DNA from 2 places in the Marinomonas pontica genome. Region 2 is predicted to be linked to the other one. Evidence: predicted binding sites of a transcription regulator. Region 2 holds the regulator's gene; the other holds the start of a gene.
The links. Region 2 encodes PhoB, which activates phosphate uptake and scavenging genes when phosphate is short. Its sites were predicted from a motif close to TGTCATANNNNTGTCANA; they were not measured.
Positions count from the first base shown of each region.

Region 1: the regulator PhoB is predicted to act here: its motif matches at 1,996-2,013, upstream of AABA11_RS11980 (PhoX family protein).

Region 1 covers NZ_AP027271.1:2,551,076-2,561,489, forward strand. Annotated here, with positions in the region: gene AABA11_RS11980 (PhoX family protein) at 1-1,870, opposite strand, end outside; gene AABA11_RS11985 (methyl-accepting chemotaxis protein) at 2,126-3,763, shown strand; gene AABA11_RS11990 (MmcQ/YjbR family DNA-binding protein) at 3,790-4,212, opposite strand; gene AABA11_RS11995 (ABC-F family ATPase) at 4,319-5,902, opposite strand; gene paeA (polyamine export protein PaeA) at 6,140-7,417, opposite strand; gene AABA11_RS12005 (DUF2721 domain-containing protein) at 7,660-8,067, shown strand; gene AABA11_RS12010 (N-acetylmuramoyl-L-alanine amidase-like domain-containing protein) at 8,075-9,091, opposite strand; gene AABA11_RS12015 (hypothetical protein) at 9,170-9,436, shown strand; gene AABA11_RS12020 (thioredoxin family protein) at 9,395-9,757, opposite strand; gene AABA11_RS12025 (YkgJ family cysteine cluster protein) at 9,785-10,075, opposite strand; gene trhA (PAQR family membrane homeostasis protein TrhA) at 10,181-10,414, opposite strand, start outside.
Region 2 covers NZ_AP027271.1:3,465,882-3,476,295, forward strand. Annotated here, with positions in the region: gene AABA11_RS16310 (chorismate--pyruvate lyase family protein) at 1-500, shown strand, start outside; gene ubiA (4-hydroxybenzoate octaprenyltransferase) at 497-1,351, shown strand; gene phoB (phosphate regulon transcriptional regulator PhoB) at 1,436-2,131, shown strand; gene phoR (phosphate regulon sensor histidine kinase PhoR) at 2,128-3,492, shown strand; gene AABA11_RS16330 (response regulator) at 3,557-4,399, opposite strand; gene cysZ (sulfate transporter CysZ) at 4,399-5,178, opposite strand; gene AABA11_RS16340 (peptide ABC transporter substrate-binding protein) at 5,498-7,108, shown strand; gene oppB (oligopeptide ABC transporter permease OppB) at 7,218-8,138, shown strand; gene oppC (oligopeptide ABC transporter permease OppC) at 8,151-9,077, shown strand; gene oppD (ABC transporter ATP-binding protein) at 9,087-10,076, shown strand; gene oppF (murein tripeptide/oligopeptide ABC transporter ATP binding protein OppF) at 10,076-10,414, shown strand, end outside.

The DNA of each region.
Region 1 (10,414 bases), 910 kb from region 2:
TAGCAATCACACTAGAGCGAGGCACTGAGTTACCGCCATTTGGCCAGTGTGAGTTACCACCTTCACCTGGATGCTGTACACCAATAAACATGGTTGTGCGTGCCGCATTCCATGTCGCTCCGGTGATTTCAGATTCTTTAGGCCCCACAAGGAAACGACGAATTTCGCCTGTTTCAGGGTCACCCACTAGCATCTGGTTATTGCCCTGGCCTTGGAAACCTTTTTCATTCGAATAGTTGCCGTCTGTTTGAATCCACAATAAACCTTTGGAATCGAACTTTAAGCCATCCGGTGAATTAAACATATTGTCTTGGTTAACGTTCTTAGAGCCTGCATTGGCATCATCGTACACAGCTGGATTACCCGCCAATACGAACAAGTCCCACTTAAACTCGTTATGAGTATGATCCGAGTCCATTGGCGTCCAACGAACGATCTGGCCAAAGTTGTTTTTCACTCGTGGGTTTGGACCGCTAGCCGGTGTCGCATCGCCACCCGCATTTGGTTTAACGCCGCGGTTTTTGTTGTTTGTTAGGGAGCAATACACTTCCGCTTTGTGAGGATGAGCCGCGACCCATTCAGGGCGATCCATCGTTGTTGCTCCCACTTTAGAAGCCGCCATTCGAGTATGAATGGAAATTTCAGCGTCTGTCATGCCGGTTGTTTTTGGTGTCAAAGCCAACCACTCACCACGGTTGTTATCGTGGAATTTAGCAACGTACAAAGTACCTTCTTCTAACAAGTCACGGTTATTGCCGCCAGCTAAATATTTGTTTTTGGAAACAAAGCGGTATAAAAATTCACCACGCTCGTCATCACCAAGGTACACAACAACATGACCGTTTGCAGCAATGGTTAACTCCGCGTTTTCATGTTTAAAACGGCCAAGTGCGGTGCGTTTCTTAGGACGAGACGTTGGATCAAGTGGGTCGATTTCCACAACATAACCAAAGCGGTTTGGCTCATTTGGCTCTTTTACCAAATCAAAGCGCGCGTCTGCCATCGCCCAATTATAGCGACCTTCTGTACTCATACCATAACGCTTAAATGCTTCTGGCATTTTGTAATTTTTATCATTGGCTGTGAAGTAACCGTTAAAGTTCTCTTCACAAGTCAAATACGTACCCCATGGAGTTTGTCCATTACCACAGTTGTTCCACGTTCCTTTTGCCACCAAGCCTTTCGGGTCTTCGGAAGTCTGCATCCACTTATGACCACGAGCAGGCCCCGTGATATCCATTTCCGTATCCGCTGTGATGCGACGATTGTAAGGAGAATCTTGAACAATCCCCCATTTACCACCGCGTTGTGCCACTTCAATGATTGACACACCGTGAGCCGCTTTATTTTTGCGAACATCGTCCGCGTTAGCAGGCATACCATCAGCGCGGTTAGCGTGAAGTGTCTTTTCATTGGTGTATTCATTGTTGATGGCCATGATTTGTTTGCCATCTTTCGAGAAAAACGCCATGCCGTCATTGTGATCGCCAAACGCCAACTCTTGAGAAGCACCAGTCCCGCCCGTTGCTGCATCAAAAGCAGGAGCATTACTGAACAGAGGATCGCCCCATGAAGCCAACACTTCCCACTTATAACCCTCAGGCACTGTGATGGTATCAAGCGCATTGGCCTTAACCATGCTGAAAGCAAGACGAGATTCTTCAGCGCTCGCTGCCATCGCTTTCCCTGCCGCCAATGTGGTCGAGCCCATCACAAATGCCCCGGCTCCCACAGCAACACCACCGCCTAAAAAGCCACGGCGAGAGACCATTTTATTGGCCACTTCTTCAAACTCGACCACTTCTGGCGCCGGACGAACCAATTCATCTAGCTCATCAAAACCCAATTGCTTGTTGTTATTAATATTCATCACACTGCCCTATTCAATAATATTAAGTATCAATATCGACCCACTTAGGTCGCTTGTTTATTCGCCTAACAAATACCTAACTCCTTTGACTGGTAAGGAGACTGAGTAAGAAAGTAGCGATAAAACATGACACGAAAATGACAGATACAAGACATTGTGCTTATATTAAAAGGCTCGTACAAAAAAAATGCGCTCATCAAAACGAAATAGCTCCCCACAGGCCATCATAAAAACAGCAATAATAAGGGTGACGTTATGATTAATTCTCTACGAAACATACCTATCCGTCTGCGTTTAACCAGCTTGGTCGTCTTCTTTTCATTGGGATTGGTTCTCGTTGTTTATCTTTCTCTAACGGTAAACAAACAATCATTACTCGATGAAAAATACGCCCAAACAAAACATGTGGTGGAAACCGCAACCGGTGTTTTTCAGTATTTCCACCAATTGGAACAAACAGGTCAAATCAACCGCTCAGATGCGCAGCGTTACGCCATGGAAACCATTAAAAATACTCGCTATGCTGGGTCTGAATATTTTTGGATCAATGACTACAATGCCCACATGGTAATGCACTCCGTCAACTCCGCCTTGGATGGCAAAGACCTATCGAACTTAGAGGATCCCAATGGCAAAAAACTGTTTTCAGAATTCGTTAAAGTCGTCAAAGCTCAAAACGCGGGGTTTGTTGATTACCTCTGGCCAAAACCTGGGAACGAAACGCCGGTTGAAAAAATTTCTTACGTCCAAGGTTTTGCGCCTTGGGGGTGGATTATTGGCTCTGGCATTTATCTAGACGATGTAAACAGCCAATTCCAGAAAGAGGTCGCGCGCCTTGGCCTAATCAGCGCAGGCATTATTCTCATCGCCCTATTCTTATCCATCCTAATTGTTCGATCTATTTTACAACCTATCGGACAAATTCAGGCTGTTCTGCACAATATTTCGGAAGGTGATGGCGACTTAAAAACACGCCTACCAGAATCTGGAAAAGACCAATTAACGCAAATTGCCAAATCGTATAACACCTTTGTCGATCGTCTTTCTAAGACTCTTACAAAAGCAGTGTCACTCAACCAAGAAGTTGAACACAAAAGCCTAGAGTTAAAATCAGTTGCTGCAAAAACAAAAGCCATTACCCAACAACGTGAAGGTATGTTTGCGCAGATGGCTGATACCATTACCGAAGTAGACAGCTTTAAAAATGAAGTGATCGACAGCACACAATCCACCTTGGCGTCTGCGCAATCTACAGTCGAAAAAACTCAAACAGGGCAAAGCTCTATCCTTCAAACAGTGCAATCGCTTGAAAAATTATCCCATGAATTGGAATCCGGTCTGCAAACCGTTGTTCAGCTTGCCGAACAGTCTCAGACCATCGGCTCTGTCTTGGATGTCATCAGCGCCATTGCAGAACAAACGAATCTATTGGCATTGAATGCCGCGATTGAAGCCGCCAGAGCGGGAGAACAAGGCCGCGGCTTTGCCGTGGTTGCCGATGAAGTGCGTGGCCTAGCAAGTCGAACTCAGGCCTCCACGGATGAAATACAAAACATGATTAGCAAACTGCAAAGTGGTGCAAAAGAAGCAGAAGCTCGTATCACTGCAAGCCATCAACAGTCACAAAAAACCACCGAAGAGATCAACCTAACCACACAATATTTGCAAGACATTGCCGCCTCTGTCGACGATATTAACCGAGCAAGCCACACCGTCATTCAAAGTGTGAATATGCAAAGTGACGCCGTGCAGAAACTCAATCAATTAAACATCAACGTTTCTGAACTTTCCGCCAAAGCCGGAGAGCAAGTTCAGCAAAATAATGTCACCAGTGAATCACTGGCCGAAACAGCCAAAGAAACCAAAGAAGTCATGTCTATCTTCAAGCTGTGAAACAGTCATCCCCAGCAACCAACACTCTATAATCCAGACTGTTGGTTGCTTTGGTTTTGATCAAGAGTTCCCGCGTATAAGGCAGGCTTTCCATGTCGAACTTCCAACCCTTCCCGAATGGATTTCTTTAAGCCTTTCACAACCAAACCATACGAATGGTCTATTTGTCGTTGGATTTCACCTGCTGGCAAGTCCCCCTGCAGAACAACCGAATTCCAATGGCGCTTATTCATATGGTAAGCAGGAATCACTTCAGGAAAAATGTCACGCAGCTCTATCGCATGCCCCGGATCACATTTGAGATTCAGCAATGGCGTGCCTTGCTTTTTTATCAATAGCGCAAACATTTTGCCCTGCACTTTAAACACCGCCGTGTAATCATCAAACGGGTAATGCTCTTCTGCTTCTGGCTTCGATAGCAGATACTGCTTTAATGTATTATGGTCCATCAAATGCTCCTTGTATGACAACAAACCCAGACAGTATTAAACGAAAAAGCCACTTACAGCGCATGTCAGTAAGTGGCTTTACAATGCGTATCATACGCGAGGAAAATTAGCCTTGATGAGCAAGATACTCATCATAAGTGCCTTGGAAATCAACGACTTTCTGCCCCTTGATTTCGATAACACGGTTCGCCAAAGAAGACACAAAGGCTCGGTCATGGCTAACAAAGATCAATGTACCATCAAACTCCAACAAAGCGTTGTTTAAGGCTTCGATGGCTTCCATATCCATGTGGTTCGTTGGCTCATCCATGACGAGAACGTTCAAATCCATCATCATCAGCTTGCCAAACAGCAAACGGTTTTTCTCACCACCGGAACACACTTTTACCTTTTTGTTGAAATCATCGGCCGTAAACAACAAACGTCCCAACATAGCTCGCACTTTTAAGTCGTCGTGCTTAGCGGTACGCCATTTCGACATCCAATCAAACAAGGTCAAGTCGCAATCGAAGTCTTCTGTGCTGTCTTGTGGGCAATAGCCGATAACCGCGTTTTCAGCCCACTTGATCTCACCCTGTTTCGCGTTCAATTCATTCATCAAACAACGCAAAAAAGTCGTCTTACCGGCGCCGTTTTCACCAATGATCGCCAAACGAGAGCCCGCTTCTAAAATCATATTGCCGCCAGAAAACAACAACTCATCATAGCCGTGGCCTAGGTCTTCTAGAATCAGAGCGTGACGATGAAGCTTTTTGTCTTGTTTAAACATCAAAGACGGCGTCATACGGCTAGATTGTTTTACTTCTGATAATTCGATCTTTTCTAATTTTTTAGCGCGAGAGCTGGCTTGCTTAGCCTTAGATGCGTTAGCCGAGAAACGATTAACGAACGCTTGAAGGTCGTCCATCTCAGCACTTTTCTTCGCATTTTCAGTCAATAACTGTTCGCGAATCAAAGACGACGCCTCCATGAAATATTCGTAGTTACCTGGATAAATACGCAACTCACCAAAATCGATGTCTGCCATGTGTGTACACACAGAGTTCAAAAAGTGACGGTCGTGAGAAATGATAATCATGGTGCATTTGCGTTGATTCAACACACCCGCCAACCAGTTAATGGTGTGAATGTCCAAGTTGTTGGTTGGTTCGTCCAACAACAAAATGTCTGGGTTAGCGAAAAGCGCTTGGGCTAACAAAACGCGGAGCTTCCAACCCGGTGCAACTTGGCTCATTAAACCAAAATGAAACTCTTCTGCGATGCCCGCTTCCAGCAAAATGTCACCTGCGCGACTTTCCGCACTGTAACCATCCATTTCGGCAAATTCTGCTTCAAGCTCACCAGCGCGCATACCGTCTTCTTCGCTCATCTCTGGCTTAGCGTAAATTGCATCACGCTCTTGCTTGACCTTCCACAGCGCCACATCGCCCATGATCACAGCATCAACCACCGTGTATTCTTCAAACGCGAACTGATCTTGGCTTAAAGTACCGACTTTTTCACCCGGTGTAATAGAGACGTTTCCTGAGGTGGGTGTCAGAGCACCACTCAGAATTTTCATGAAGGTGGATTTACCACATCCATTCGCGCCAATTAAACCGTAACGATTGCCGTTACCAAATTTTGCTGAGATATTTTCAAACAATGGCGTTGCGCCAAACTGCATGGTGATATTAGCCGTGGAAATCAAAAGTAAGCCCTGAAAAAAAGAATGGAAAGCCGTTTACGTCTGCCACTGGATTAGCGTACAAAATATAAACACAAAGGTGGGCGAATATAGTGATTTAATGGCCAAAAGTCGAGGATTAAGCAATATTTTTTGGCGGTGTGATTCACGTGGTAAGGTTTTACGATTTTATTACGCCAATTGGTGCCGCTCTGTGACTTCTGCGCGGCACCTTAGTAAAGGCGTCATTGCTTAGCAATGCTATTTCAATTTCGTAACCAGCAGCTGTTCAACCCTTACACCTTCTAAGTCCAGCACTTCAAACTTGTACCCTTCGTGAACAAAAAAGTCCGTCCGTTTGGGTAATCGTTTTAAACTGTAGGTAATAAAACCACCAATGGTTTCGTATTGGATTCGATCAGGGAATTCCTCAATATCCAGACTGCGCATGACATCATTGATTGGCGTTAATCCTTCTACCAACCATGAGTTGGCATCGCGTTGTACGATTTGCTCCTCATCATGTGGCGTGAGTAACCCCCCCATAAAGCCGCCTAGCAAATCTTTCACTGTGACAATACCGACAATAGTAGCGTATTCATTCACGATCACGGCAAAGGCTTGAGGCGCCATTCGGAACGCATTTAGAGCTTCGGACAACGTCAGCGTCTCAGGTAAATAGAAAACTTCTTTATCCACTTTATCTGGGCGAATCTGAGCTGGCTCGCCTTTTAATACCAAGCGTAATATTTCTTTGGAATCTATGATGCCTTCTATTTTGTCTAGGCTGCCGTTACACACCAAAAAGTCATTATGCGGGTGGTCGATAATTTTTTGACTGATCTCTTCACTGCTTTCATCAACATCAAAATAAATAATCTGGTCTCTCGGCGTCATCGCACTGGCAATATTGCGCGTTTCCAGCTCAAACACACTGCCAATAATTTGGTATTCCTGGCTTTGCAAACTGCCATCTTCTGCGCCAGCGTCCATCATGGCAACAATGTCTTCAGTAGTCACAATCTCTTCGCGTTCTATCGGCACATTAAATAAACGCAAAATCGTATTGGTGATGCCGTTAAATAAGAAAACCACCGGTGTTAACAAAAATGTCACCCATAACATGGGCGTCACCATGCGTATCGCAACGGCTTCTGGCATGATGATCGCCAAACGTTTTGGCAATAAATCAGCAAATAAAATAAACAAAGACGTAAGGCTTAGGAAAGACAAAACAAAACTGATTTGATCCAACAATGGCCCAGAATAAACGAACTCAACAACCTTCTTAATATAGGGCGTTAATGTTTGCTCACCAATAATACCGCCTAATATCGCAATCGCGTTTAACGCAATTTGAATCATGGCAAAAAAGGCACCGGGTTTCTGTTGTAATTTCAAGACCGCCAAGGCTTTCACATCGCCTTCATCCGCCAAAACACGCAACTTGATTTTTCTAGCCGCAGCCATGCTTATTTCAGACATAGCAAACAAAGCACCGGCAATAATTAATAAGCCAATACTGAAAAAATCATTCATTTTTATCTCACTCTATACCGATAGACGGAACGAAAATATAGCCGCATTATAGAAGGAAGTTGGGGGGATACAACGCTTATTTTCTATACTTTCAGAACCGCAAGAGACAGTACAAAAAAGCGCACAGTAAGCGTAATATAAAGAGACTAAATAGTGTTAGAACCCTTTTGTTTCATTCATTTCAAGCGCTTTGCATCGTGCAATAAGCACCGCTGTCGAACACAGGTTTAAGAAGGCCATACATGATCATTACGTTAACCACTCCCGCTATGCTCTTTCCCGCTGTTTCTTTATTGCTGCTGGCTTACACCAATCGGTTTGTCACTCTTGCGTCCATTATCCGTAACTTCGACCCGAAGCTTGAAGACGCGAATATCACGGAACAAATTACCAATTTACGCAAACGCATTTATTTGATCCGACGAATGCAAGAAGCAGGCGTGATCAGCTTTTTCTTATGCGTCCTATCGATGATGGCAATTTATCTGGAGTACCAGCAAATCGGCAGTTACATTTTTGGTGCTAGCCTAGTTTGCCTGATGTATTCGCTCTACTTGTCAGTTCGGGAAATTACCATTTCATGTGATGCCCTTGAATTGCACCTTCAACATTTCAGCACCAATTTCAAACAACGAAATCGCAAAAAATAGTCGGGCCTTAATGTCGTAACACGTGAACGTTAAAGCCTTTTAACGACGAAGCAGGAGAATACTGCGCAAAATACTCAGCAAAGTTTTCATCAATGACTTTTTTGTATCGTTGACTGGCGTGTCGTAGAAATAAAACTCCCTCTTTTCGAATAGCAAGCGCCTGATGAGACACATTCATATTTGTCCCAATATAGTCTTTTAATGCCCAATTGGGTCGCACCATACTGATCACACTGCCAGAGGGAATACGGTCTAATAACGCCATATTAGGCTGATTATCCTCTCCATCATACAAGGCGGTCAGCGGCACATAAGGCAAAAAAGCAGGCTCAGCGCGAAACACATCACCTTCAGAATGCAATTGCTCTAACAATATTTGACACGAATCAGACAGGTCACTGTCGCAATGAATCACGTCGCTGCCCAGATGTTGATACCAAGCTGATTTGTCGATCACTGCCTTTGCCACTGCAGCTCGACCCTTTGCCACTTCGGGCGTGATATCCATAAGCTTGTCTTGGTTATTTCGAAACCAATCCACACTCGGAAAATGATTGCGTGAGACAAAATCCACGTGCCCATTCTGATAACGTATTTGTTGTAAGTTGGATTCAAATTCAGCCGAAGACACCGACAATGCGCCAGCCAGAATCGTTTCTACATACGTCGTACAGTCAAATACATCAAAACGGCTCAATGGGTCTTTATCGTATTTTGCCAGCTGTCCCTCTCCGACACGGCCACCAACATACTCAGCCCCCATTAATGCATAACTCAATGCGTCTATTTTATGGGTCATCGCCGCAGAAGCGGGTGCCATATCGTATCTACTTGTATCAATAACGTCATAGAAACGCGCTCTGTTTACAGCATCCAAGTTTGCGGCATTCAAATTTGCGGTATCCAATACCGTGTCCGCCACGACAGGCGATAGAAAAATCACCAGCACGCTCGCCACAAAGCACCTAAACGGCCAATTTTTCATCCAATCCCCTGACACGATAAAACCATCATTTTGAAACATAAAAAAACAAACATTGATTAAAAAACGACCACACAACTATGCTAGTATTCACAGACAGACTAAAACGAAGGTCATCCAATGCAAATCAACAATTCGTCATTTCTCTATGGTCAGCAAGGCTTTCAACGCAGCCAAGACAGACTAGACCAAGCCAGTCAAAAAGTGGCCGATGCCTCCAAACAAACACTAGGCTCGGATCAAACGAAGGATTCGGGCTTATATGGTTCCCCCATTCAAGACGGTTTAATCGAAGCCAAAAGCAGCGAGCTGGATGCGAAAGCCAATGCAAAAGTCATTGAGGCATCAGATAAAACCATTGGTCGACTCATTGATATCAGTGTGTAACAAAGCCTGAACGTCTTCTCTGGACGTAAAACGCACCACGCGACACACTTCCACACCATCGTTCAGCAAAATTAACGTAGGCCAAAGCTTCACGCCATATTGGCGCCCCAGCCGTTTCCCCTTACCATCAAACACCTTGATATGAGCCAAAGTAGGATTGTCCTTCATAACGTCTTCAAGTGCATTTCGTGACGCCTGACAATGCCCACACCAAGGGGCACCAAACTCCAAAATCACGCGCCCCTTAAGCGCACCAATCTCTTCTTGAGTTGGCGCTTTTTCCGAATATTCGGGATTAAACCCAAGTGTGATAGCGTTCATCGCATCCCTCATTCATAAAGCGTTCTGCTATTCAACAACATTAAAGACGTCTCGACATTCATCTGATCCCATTTCAAACTCTCGACAAATCCATGGACGATTCTCGTAAATGGTGCAAAGAAATGTGTCTCTGTCTACCGCTGAACACCAACCATCGTCTAATCTCAGCATGGTCTCGCCACCCCATTCATCAACCGAAATATGCTTATCAGGCACCCCAGTATCACTGATGATCATCACTTCCATACGACAACAACATGCTTGGCAATTGGCGCACGTAACGTCAATATCGGATACATTCTTCAAAGAGATAGTCATAAAACCACAACGCTAATAAGGTGAGAAAGGCGTTTTTGCCAGTTAAGCGCACGCAGTCGGAAATATACACCCGATCTATTTAAGAAGATACGCAGCGCAAACGCGCTAAGCCCCATAATAAAAAATCGCAAAATAATGACAAACCGTGCCGCCCACAACGAACAAATGCCAAACCAAATGCCCATATCGCAACCGTGAGTCCAGTACAAAAAACACCACGCCCAGCGTGTAAAGCACACCGCCAAGCACTAAAAGAAGCAAGCCCATTGGCTCCATCAATGAAATAAGCGGCTTGATTGCAACAATAATAAGCCAACCTAACACCACATACAGAGTGGT
Region 2 (10,414 bases):
GTGTTAACAAAGTAAAGGTTACGCAGAATTTATGGCCTTGGCTTATTACTCATGATTCTCTCACCGCTCGCCTTAAATGCCTTGGCACACTCACTGTCGAGGTCTTAGAAGACTCATGGGGAACACCAACAGCGAGAGAGAAAAAGCGCCTTAAACTGCGCCCAAGAGAAGCCGCCAGAATTCGTACCGTGTTGCTAAAAGTCGATGGCATCCCTCTGATCTACGCCCGATCCATTATTCCTGCTCAGTCTTTAAAAGGTCATTGGCGCCAAGTCAAACACCTGCAAGACAAGCCTTTGGGCGGCTATCTATTTCAGCATCGCGCCTTGATTCGCAGTGGCATTGAAATAACACAACTGCCAAAATCCATGTTCCCTCATCAACCGCAAGCCGTCTGGGCTCGGCGCTCCGTGTTTCACCAATTTGGACCAGGAATTTTGGTCAATGAAGCATTTTTTGATGAACTCAACCACGTAAAACCTTTGTCTGGATTCTTATGAACAAGCTGCAAGATTACGCCGAACTAACCCGCTTTAACCGTCCAATTGGCTCATTTTTATTAATGTGGCCAACACTGTGGGCTTTATGGCTGGCGGCCGATGGCATGCCACAATGGCATTTGGTGATTATCTTTATCTTAGGCGTTTTCAGCATGCGCTCAGCAGGTTGCGTCATTAACGATTACGCCGACAGAAAAGTTGATGGCTTTGTAGATCGCACTAAAAATCGACCATTACCATCGGGGCGAGTGTCTGAAAAAGAGGCGCTTTTACTGTTTGGTGTACTGTCGATATTAAGCTTTGTCTTGGTATTGTTTACCGACCTACAAACCATTTTGCTGTCATTTGTCGGCTTGGGGCTTGCTGCTCTGTACCCATTCATGAAACGATACACCCATCTGCCTCAGCTTTTTCTGGGTTTGGCTTTTTCTTGGGCCATTCCAATGGCTTACAGTGCACAAGGTGGCGCACTTACCGACCCAGAGCTGTGGATGCTGTTTGTAGCAAACTGTTTTTGGACAATCGCCTACGACACTTATTACGCGATGACCGATCGCCCTGACGACCTAAAAATCGGCATCAAATCAACCGCCATCCTCTTTGGACGCTACGATTTGTTCATCATTGTGTGTTTACAGGGATTCACCTTGTCTTTATTGACATGGATAGGTGTGTTAGCCGAACTCCATTGGCTATACTTTGTGTCTCTCGTAATGTGTATTGGGCTTTTTTATCAACAGTTTAAACAAGCTAAGGACCGCGATCGCCAAGCTTGCTTCCGCTCCTTTTTAGACAATAACCGGATTGGTTACTGTGTCTTTATAGGCTTGGTTTTAAGCTATTTTATGTAATATATGGCAAAGTTGTGACAGTTTAACTAAATTGTCACATTAGGTCGCTTTAATGAAACCGTTCCTGAGATGAGGATAAATCCTGTGACCGGTAAAAAAGTATTAATTATTGACGACGAGTCTTCCATACGCGAAATGATCGCCATTGCACTTGAAATGGCGGGTTACGAGTATCTGGAAGCAGAAAACATTCAGCAAGCCCATGAAATTATTGTGGATCACCGTCCTGACCTAATCCTTGTTGATTGGATGATGCCAGGTGGCAGTGGCATAGAGCTCACTCGCCGACTCAAAAAAGACACCACGACGGCAGAAATTCCGGTCATTATACTGACCGCGAAAAGTGAAGAAGACAACAAGATCCAAGGACTAGAAGTTGGCGCTGACGACTATATTACCAAGCCTTTTTCACCTCGTGAGTTGGTTGCTCGACTCAAAGCTGTGCTACGCCGCGCAACGCCTCAAGGGGTTGATGAACCAATTGAAATAGAAGGATTGGTCTTGGATCCGATTAGCCAACGCGTCACCATTGGCAGTCGTCCTTTGGAGATGGGACCTACCGAATACCGTTTACTCAAATTTTTGATGACTCACCAAGAGCGCGCGTATTCTAGGGCTCAGTTATTAGATCAAGTATGGGGTGGAAACGTCTACGTTGAAGAACGTACCGTTGATGTCCATATTCGTCGTTTACGCAAAGCCATAGGCAGTACGCACGATTTCTTGATACAAACCGTACGAGGAACAGGCTACCGCTTCTCAGCAAAAAGGTCCGTATGAAAACAGTTTGGCGAAACACCATCATTACTTGGTTAGCAGGTCTTGCGGCCTGCATTGTTATTGGCTTTATTATCGGACAAGTCTTAGGTGTTTTGCTGCTGTACGTTTTGGGCTCTTTGTATTGGCAGCTGTATCAACTGTATCAATTCCATAACTGGTTACGTCATTCAGGTCGCGCAGCGCCCCCAGAAACACGCGGAATTTGGGGCGAAGTGTTTGATGCGGTTTACCGTCTGCAGAAAAAACAGCGCAAATCCAAGCGCCGAATGCGCCAAGCGTTAACCCGTATCGAAAGCTCCACAACCGCCTTGAAAGAAGGCGTAATCATGGCGGATAACCAAGGCAATTTAGAATGGTGGAACAACTCCGCTGGGCATTTTCTTGGCTTGGTTCGCCACGCTGATCGCGGACAAGTCATTACCAATATCGTCCGCAACCCAGACTTTTTCCGCTATTTCAGCCAAAAGCGTTTTGGTGAACCCTTGGTCATCAAATCGCCCGCCAAAGATGGCGTGTATTTGGAAATCCAAACCACCTTATACGATAAAAATGACCACCTTATCTTTGTACGTGATGTGACGCGCTTGCACCTACTGGAGCAAATGCGCAAAGACTTTGTGGCCAACGCATCTCACGAATTAAAAACGCCGCTGACCGTGATCAAAGGGTATTTAGAAACCCTAGATATGTTCAAAGACAGCCTGCCAAAAAGCATGCAAAAAGGCATCGTGAATATGTCAGAACAATCTGAGCGTATGGAGCAGCTGATTGAAGATTTGCTGTTGTTGTCACGCTTAGAAAGCAATGATAAGCGCGAAGAAAACCAGTGGCACAAGGTCACAGACATTATTCAAGCCATCACCAATGCCATGGGGCCAATTCTGACCGACTCGCATACGCTACAGCTTCATATCCCTGAAGAAGCACGGCTATATGGCTCCTACAAAGAGCTGTACAGCGCATTTTCTAATTTGATCGTCAACGCCGTAAAGTATTCGCCCGATGGCGGTAACATCACGGTGAAATGGGAATCCAGCGAATTTAATGGGGTATTTTCAGTTCAGGATACCGGTATTGGCATCGACCCAAGGTACATCCCTAGACTGACAGAACGCTTCTTTAGAGTCGACAAAGGTCGAGGCTCAAAAACGGGCGGTACGGGACTCGGGCTAGCGATTGTGAAGCATGTTCTTTTGCACCATGAAGCCAAACTGCAAATACGCAGCCAGCCAGGTTTTGGCAGCACATTCTCTTGTCACTTTCCCGCGAGTCGGACACGCAATGACGCCATGACCGCCATCGCCTTTCAAAGCGACAATACCCAGAACCAAACAGACGACTCACTCAACATATCAAACTAAACTCTTGCCCTGCCTTCGGTCCGCTCAAAGGCAGGGCAATGACAATCTACTCACAATCACGCCATTACAAACTGTCGAACAACTGAGCGATAAACGCTTCTTTCTCGCTGTCTTGGTCTATCAAACCCAGCACTACGGTTAAAAAAGTCGAGTCTGGCTTTTTCTCAGTCGTTGCCACAGATTGAATAAAGTAGTTTAAACGATTCACCGTACCGTCGAATTCCAAATCCAAAACCGCTTGACCCAATACTTGCGGCACCACGTCATCACTTTTAATGAACATGGTCGCTTCGGTTTTACTAAACTGAACAATCATGCAGCGAAACTGTTTGCCTTCAAAGCGAACCAAAGTGGGCACTTTAACGTCTTTTACCGACACCGCGGGGGCATCTGGGTTGGTAAACTTCGTGGCCTGCACAGGGCTTGCCTTACCCGCGCCCATTAAGACATCTAACGATGCCGCGCTTACGCCGCCAGGAGAAATAGATTCACGCGGTTTTTGCGACGACAACTTACGCTCAATGCCATGTTTTTTCGCAGCAGACACCACCTTATTGATCAACTGCTCACTGGAAAACGGCTTACCCAAATAATCCGTCACACCAGACTGAACCGCTTCGACCACATGACTTTTATCACCACGGCTGGTGATCATCACAAAAGGCACATCTTCCTTTTTGTATTTTGGCTGCTCGCGGCACCATTTAAGCAATTCAACCCCCGTCATTTCGGGCATTTCCCAATCACAAAGCACAATATCAAACTGTGTTTTGTTCAACATTTGCTGAGCTTTGCGACCATTCACCGCTTCATCAATCTCGACCGCGGGAAATTGCTTACGCAAAGTCCGTCGTATCAAATCTCGAGTAAAAGAAGCATCATCTACAACCAATATTTTTAATGACATCACAACATTCCTTTCGAGCGATCTAACAAGGCAGAAAAATCCCCATGTTGTGATCTAAAAACCGTAATCCACAATAACGTAGCGGCCACGACCGCAATCGGCATCACAAATAAATTAAAGAACGGGATCGTCAAGCACACCATCACAATGCCACCAAATGTCCAGCACAATAACGGTTTCGCACGTAACGCCATTCTCATGTCGTGAAACTTTACCTTGTTGTTATCAAACGCATAATCCATGTATTGCAACGACAACATCCATGCGGAAAACAGCAACAACAACACCGGAGCAATGACATTCACCAACGGTATAAAAGACAACAGCAGCAGCAAGACAAAACGCGGCAAGAAATACAAAATTTTCTGACACTCACGCTGCAAACTGCGCCCCACAATAGCGGCCAACGCACCAGCGGACAGTGTTTCGTCAAAGACTTTCCCCGTCTCTTTTTCCTCTACTTTTTCCGCCAAAAACGCCATAAACGGCGCGGCCAAAATGTTCACCCCGACCGAAAAACTGTAGAACAAAAGCACACTGATAATGGCGCCAAAAATGAGGTAAAACAGCCAATTCAAAAACGAAACCCACTCTGGTAAATACCCCATCGCAGAATCCATCAACGTCTGAAAATAGCTAAACGCCACCATATAAAGCAGACCCATTAGCACAAAATTGGCCAATAAAGGCACCAGAATAAACAATCGTAACTCTTTTGAAAAAACCAATGGAAACGCTTTTAAAAAGGCCCCAGCTGCTTTAAATGGGTGAGTGATCACAATAACGTATGTCCTTTTTCAACTAAATTTTACCAAGAAACCCAGAGTACCATGCTGGCTTTCACGGCTCCACAACGCTCTTATCAATAATGGCAATCCTTTCTATCTTCATGCTTTGCGTTGATTTACCTCGTCCATGTAACCCCCCTTTCAACAACCTGACATTTATTAGACGCATGGGGCGATACGCAATTTCGATTGTGACCTTTAGTGAATTGGTGAACTATGAAAATGTAAGGCGAATACCCACCTGTGCGGATATCGCGCCTCATTATAAAAAAGAGCACACAGAACAACTCACATTAGGAATACACATAAAATGAAAAAAACACTACTCGCCAGCGCGATTCTGGCAACCTCATTGATCGCCATGCAAACACACGCCGCCAACGTTCCAGCGGGCGTAGAATTAGCCGCTAAACAAGAACTTGTTCGTGGCGGCGGCGCAGAGCCCGCAACACTTGATCCACAAAAAATGGAAGGCACGCCCGGCTCTATCCGTTCCAAGGATTTGTTCGAAGGTTTGTACAACCAAGATGGCGACGGCAACCAAATCCCAGGCGTAGCCACAAGCTACGATGTCAACGCCGACAACACACAATACACATTTCACCTTCGCAAAGACGCAAAATGGTCTAACGGCGACCCAGTGACAGCCGAAGACTTTGTTTACGCCTTCACGCGCGCGGTTGACCCTGCATTGGCCTCGCCTTACGCGTGGTTCATGGAAATCCCATCCATCGTCAACGCAACAAAAATCATTGCCGGTGACGCTGCGCCTTCAACCCTTGGCGTAAAAGCGCTCGACGCTTACACATTTCAAGTCTCACTTGAACGCCCTGTGCCTTACTTTGTAAAAATGACCTCGCATCAAACTATGTTCCCTGTGCCGAAGAAGGTAGTTGAGAAATGGGGCGATGATTGGACGAAACCAGAACACATGGTATCGAACGGCGCGTACAAAATGGACGAGTGGATCGTCAACGAAAAAATGGTCTTCACTCGCAACAAGCACTACTGGAACGACGCAAAAACCATCATCAACAAAGTCACTTACTTGCCGATTGAATCGCCAAACGCCGAGCTAAAACGTTTCCAAGCAGGTCAAATGGATCTAAGTTATGAGATCCCGAATGACCACTTTAAACAACTAATGCGTGATATTCCGGATCAAGTTGTCGTAACGCCAAAACTGGGTACTTATTACTACCAGTACAACACAACCAAAGCGCCATACAACGACGTTCGCGTGCGCAAAGCCTTGTCTTACGCCATTGACCGAGACGTGATTACTAAGTTTGTAACGGGAACAGGTGAACTTCCTGCGTACTCTTTCACGCCAGAAGTCGTCAACGACTTTTCACCTGCTACCCCAGAATACGCGACATGGACCCAAAAAGAGCGTAATGAAAAAGCCAAAGAACTGTTAGAAGAAGCGGGCTTCACGAAAAGTAACCCTCTGTCTTTCAGCTTGCTTTACAACACCAACGAAAACCACAAGAAAATCGCCATTGCGATCGCATCAATGTGGAAGAAAACCTTGGGCGTGAACGTCACATTGGAAAACCAAGAGTGGAAAACCTACCTAGAAACGAAAAAACATCAGCAATTTGATGTCGCGCGTGCTGGCTGGATCGGTGACTACAACGAAGCGTCTACCATGCTGGATCTTTTAACCACCACTCACGGTAATAACGACGGTAAATACAGCAACACGGAATACGACAAGCTATTGCACGATGCGCGCACCATGCAGCACCCTGCGGCGAACTACAACAAAGCAGAAGAAATCGCCATCGAGCAAGACATGGCCGTTGCGCCTATTTACCAATACACCGAAAAACGTTTGGTAAAAAGCTACCTAGGCGGCTACATGCCAAACCCAGAAGACAACGTTTACGTGCGCGATATGTACATCATCAAACACTAACGATCTGCTCTTGAAAAACAGGCTCAGCGGTTCTCCGCTGAGCCTCTCTTGAACTTCCTACAGGTTCCTAACATTAGCCGCTAAACACGCGTCTAATCCGGTAATTTTTATGCTGACATTTATTTCAAAACGCATTTTAGAAGCCATCCCAACCTTGTTGATTTTAATCACGGTGTCTTTTTTCTTAATGCACTCTGCGCCTGGCAGTCCATTTTCCAGCGAGCGCACCCTGCCACCCGAAGTGTTGGCCAACATTAACGCCAAATACCATTTGGACGAACCCGTCATTAATCAGTATTTCTATTACCTTGGCGGTTTGTTACAGGGCGATTTAGGCCCCTCTTTTCGCTATAAAGATTTCACCATTAACGAGCTGATCGCGCAGAGCTTTCCCGTGTCGGCAGAGATCGGCATTTGGTCCTTTCTTGTTGCGCTGTTGATCGGTGTCGGTTGTGGTGTTATCGCGGCATTGCGCCAAAACTCATGGTGGGATTACAGCGTCATGGGCTTTGCCAACCTAGGCATTGTGTTACCTAACTTTGTATTAGCTCCTTTGTGTATCCTATTTTTCTCCATTTATAACCATTGGCTACCTCCGGGTGGTTGGAATGGTGGCGCGTGGCCTTACTTGGTGATGCCGGTCATTGCCATGTCCACCAGCTACATTGCTCAAATCGCGCGTATCACACGGGGCAGCATGATTGAAACCATGCACTCCAACTTCATTCGTACCGCGCGCGCTAAAGGCTTGCCGAAATACCGCATCATTTTTCAACACGCCTTGCGCCCTGCCATGCTGCCCGTTATTTCCTACCTTGGGCCAGCGTTTGTCGGCATTGTTACTGGCTCGGTGATTGTGGATGTGTATTTTGGTACCGGCGGTATCGGTCAGCACTTTATCAATGGCGCATTGAATCGTGACTATTCCATGGTGATGGGTGTGACGATTTTGGTCGGCACATTGACGATTTTGTTCAATGCCGTCGTCGATATTTTATACGCCGTTATTGATCCGAAAATTCGCTACTAAGGCCACACAATTATGATGACTACAAAAGACAAGGTTCAGGCCGTCGAGCAGTTCGCCGAAAAAGTGGTGGAAGTCGAAGGCCGCAGTTTATGGCAAGACGCTCGCCGTCGTTTTTTTTCAAACCATGCCGCCGTGACCAGCTTGATTGTGCTGGCCATTATTGCGGCCATTGCGTTAGTGGGGCCTTTTTTCAGCCAATGGAATTACGACGATATCGACTGGGAAGCGCTGTCCGACATCGCTGTATTGGGACGTCCCAACATTGAAAACGGTCACTACTTTGGTACCGACACATTAGGCCGCGATATTTTTGTTCGTACTATGCAAGGCGGGCAAATTTCCTTACTGGTCGGCATCATGGGCAGCGCCGTGGCGATTGTCATTGGCACACTTTACGGTGCCGCCTCCGGTTACATTGGTGGACGCGTTGACAGCGTGATGATGCGTTTCTTAGAAATTCTGAACTCTTTCCCTTTCATGTTCTTCGTGATCATTTTGATGACCTTATTTGGTCGTCATATCTTTTTGATCTTTGTCGCCATTGGCGCGATTTCGTGGCTCGACATGGCGCGGATCGTTCGTGGTCAGACCTTAAGCCTGAAAAACAAAGAATACATCGAAGCCGCTTACGCTTGCGGTGTGTCGACGCCGAAAATCATCTTGCGCCACATTGTGCCAAACGTACTCGGTATCGTTGTCGTTTACGCCACCTTGTTGGTACCAAACATGATCTTGCTAGAGTCTTTTATTAGCTTCTTAGGGCTGGGCGTTCAAGAACCCATGACCAGCTGGGGCGCGTTGATTTCTGAAGGCGCGCAGAACATGGAGATTGCCATCTGGCAATTGGCTTGGCCGCTTGGTTTCCTAGTCGTGACACTGTTTTGTTTTAACTTCCTCGGCGATGGCTTACGCGATGCGCTTGATCCAAAAGACCGCTAAGGAGGCCTTATGAACTTATCAACCAAAAAAACGTTATTAGAAGTCAATAACCTAAAAGTGAACTTCAGAACACCCGATGGGTTTGTGACCGCGGTGAACGACCTCAATTTCACCCTAGCACAAGGGGAAACCCTCGGCATCGTAGGCGAGTCTGGCTCAGGCAAAAGCCAAACCGCATTTGCTCTTATGGGCTTATTGGCGGGCAATGGCGTGATTGAAGGGGAAGCGCGCTTTAACGAGCAAAACATTCTGACCCTGAATGAAAAAGCCATGAACCGCATTCGCTCCAAAGAAATCGCGATGATTTTCCAAGATCCAATGACCTCATTGAATCCCTACATGAAAGTCGGCAAGCAGCTGATGGAAGTTTTGATATTGCACAAAGGCATGAGCAAAGCCGAAGCCTTTGAAGCCTCGGTGAAGATGCTCGACGCGGTAAAAATGCCCGAAGCGCGCAAACGCATGAACATGTATCCACACGAATTTTCTGGCGGCATGAGACAGCGTGTGATGATTGCGATGGCGTTATTGTGCCAGCCTAAACTCTTGATCGCCGATGAGCCAACCACCGCCCTAGACGTCACCGTACAGGCTCAAATTCTGACCTTGCTGAACGAATTAAAAGACGATTTCAATACTTCCATCATTATGATCACTCATGACTTGGGCGTGGTCGCCGGTTTATGCGATAAGGTTCTCGTGATGTACGCAGGCCAGACCATGGAATACGGCAGCGCCGAAGACGTGTTCTATCGTCCTACGCATCCGTACACACAAGGCTTGCTTAAAGCCATTCCTCGTCTAGATGCCAATGACGAGTACCTTTCAACGATTCCGGGCAACCCACCTAACTTACTGCATTTGCCAACGGGCTGCCCATTTCAAGCACGTTGTGAATTTGCTCAAGATCGCTGTGGAGAAAGCATGCCGTCACTGCAAGAGTTCGCACCGGGTCAACTACGAGCGTGTCATAAATCCGTTGATGGGTGGGTCGCCTAATGAATACTGCAAACAGCAAGGTATTAATGGAAGTGAACAATCTAAAAGTTCACTTCAACATCAAATCAGACAACGCGTGGCCTTGGGAAAAAGGCCAAGCACTCAAAGCCGTGGATGGCGTTAATCTAACCATTTACGCTGGCGAAACGCTTGGGGTGGTGGGTGAATCCGGTTGTGGTAAATCCACACTGGCACGCGCTTTATTGCGTCTTGTGCCCATTACGGAAGGCAACGTGGTTTGGCTTGGACAAGACCTGACGGATCTTGATAAAAAACAAATGCGCAGCAAACGCCAAGCGCTGCAAATGATCTTCCAAGATCCCTTGGCGTCCCTGGAT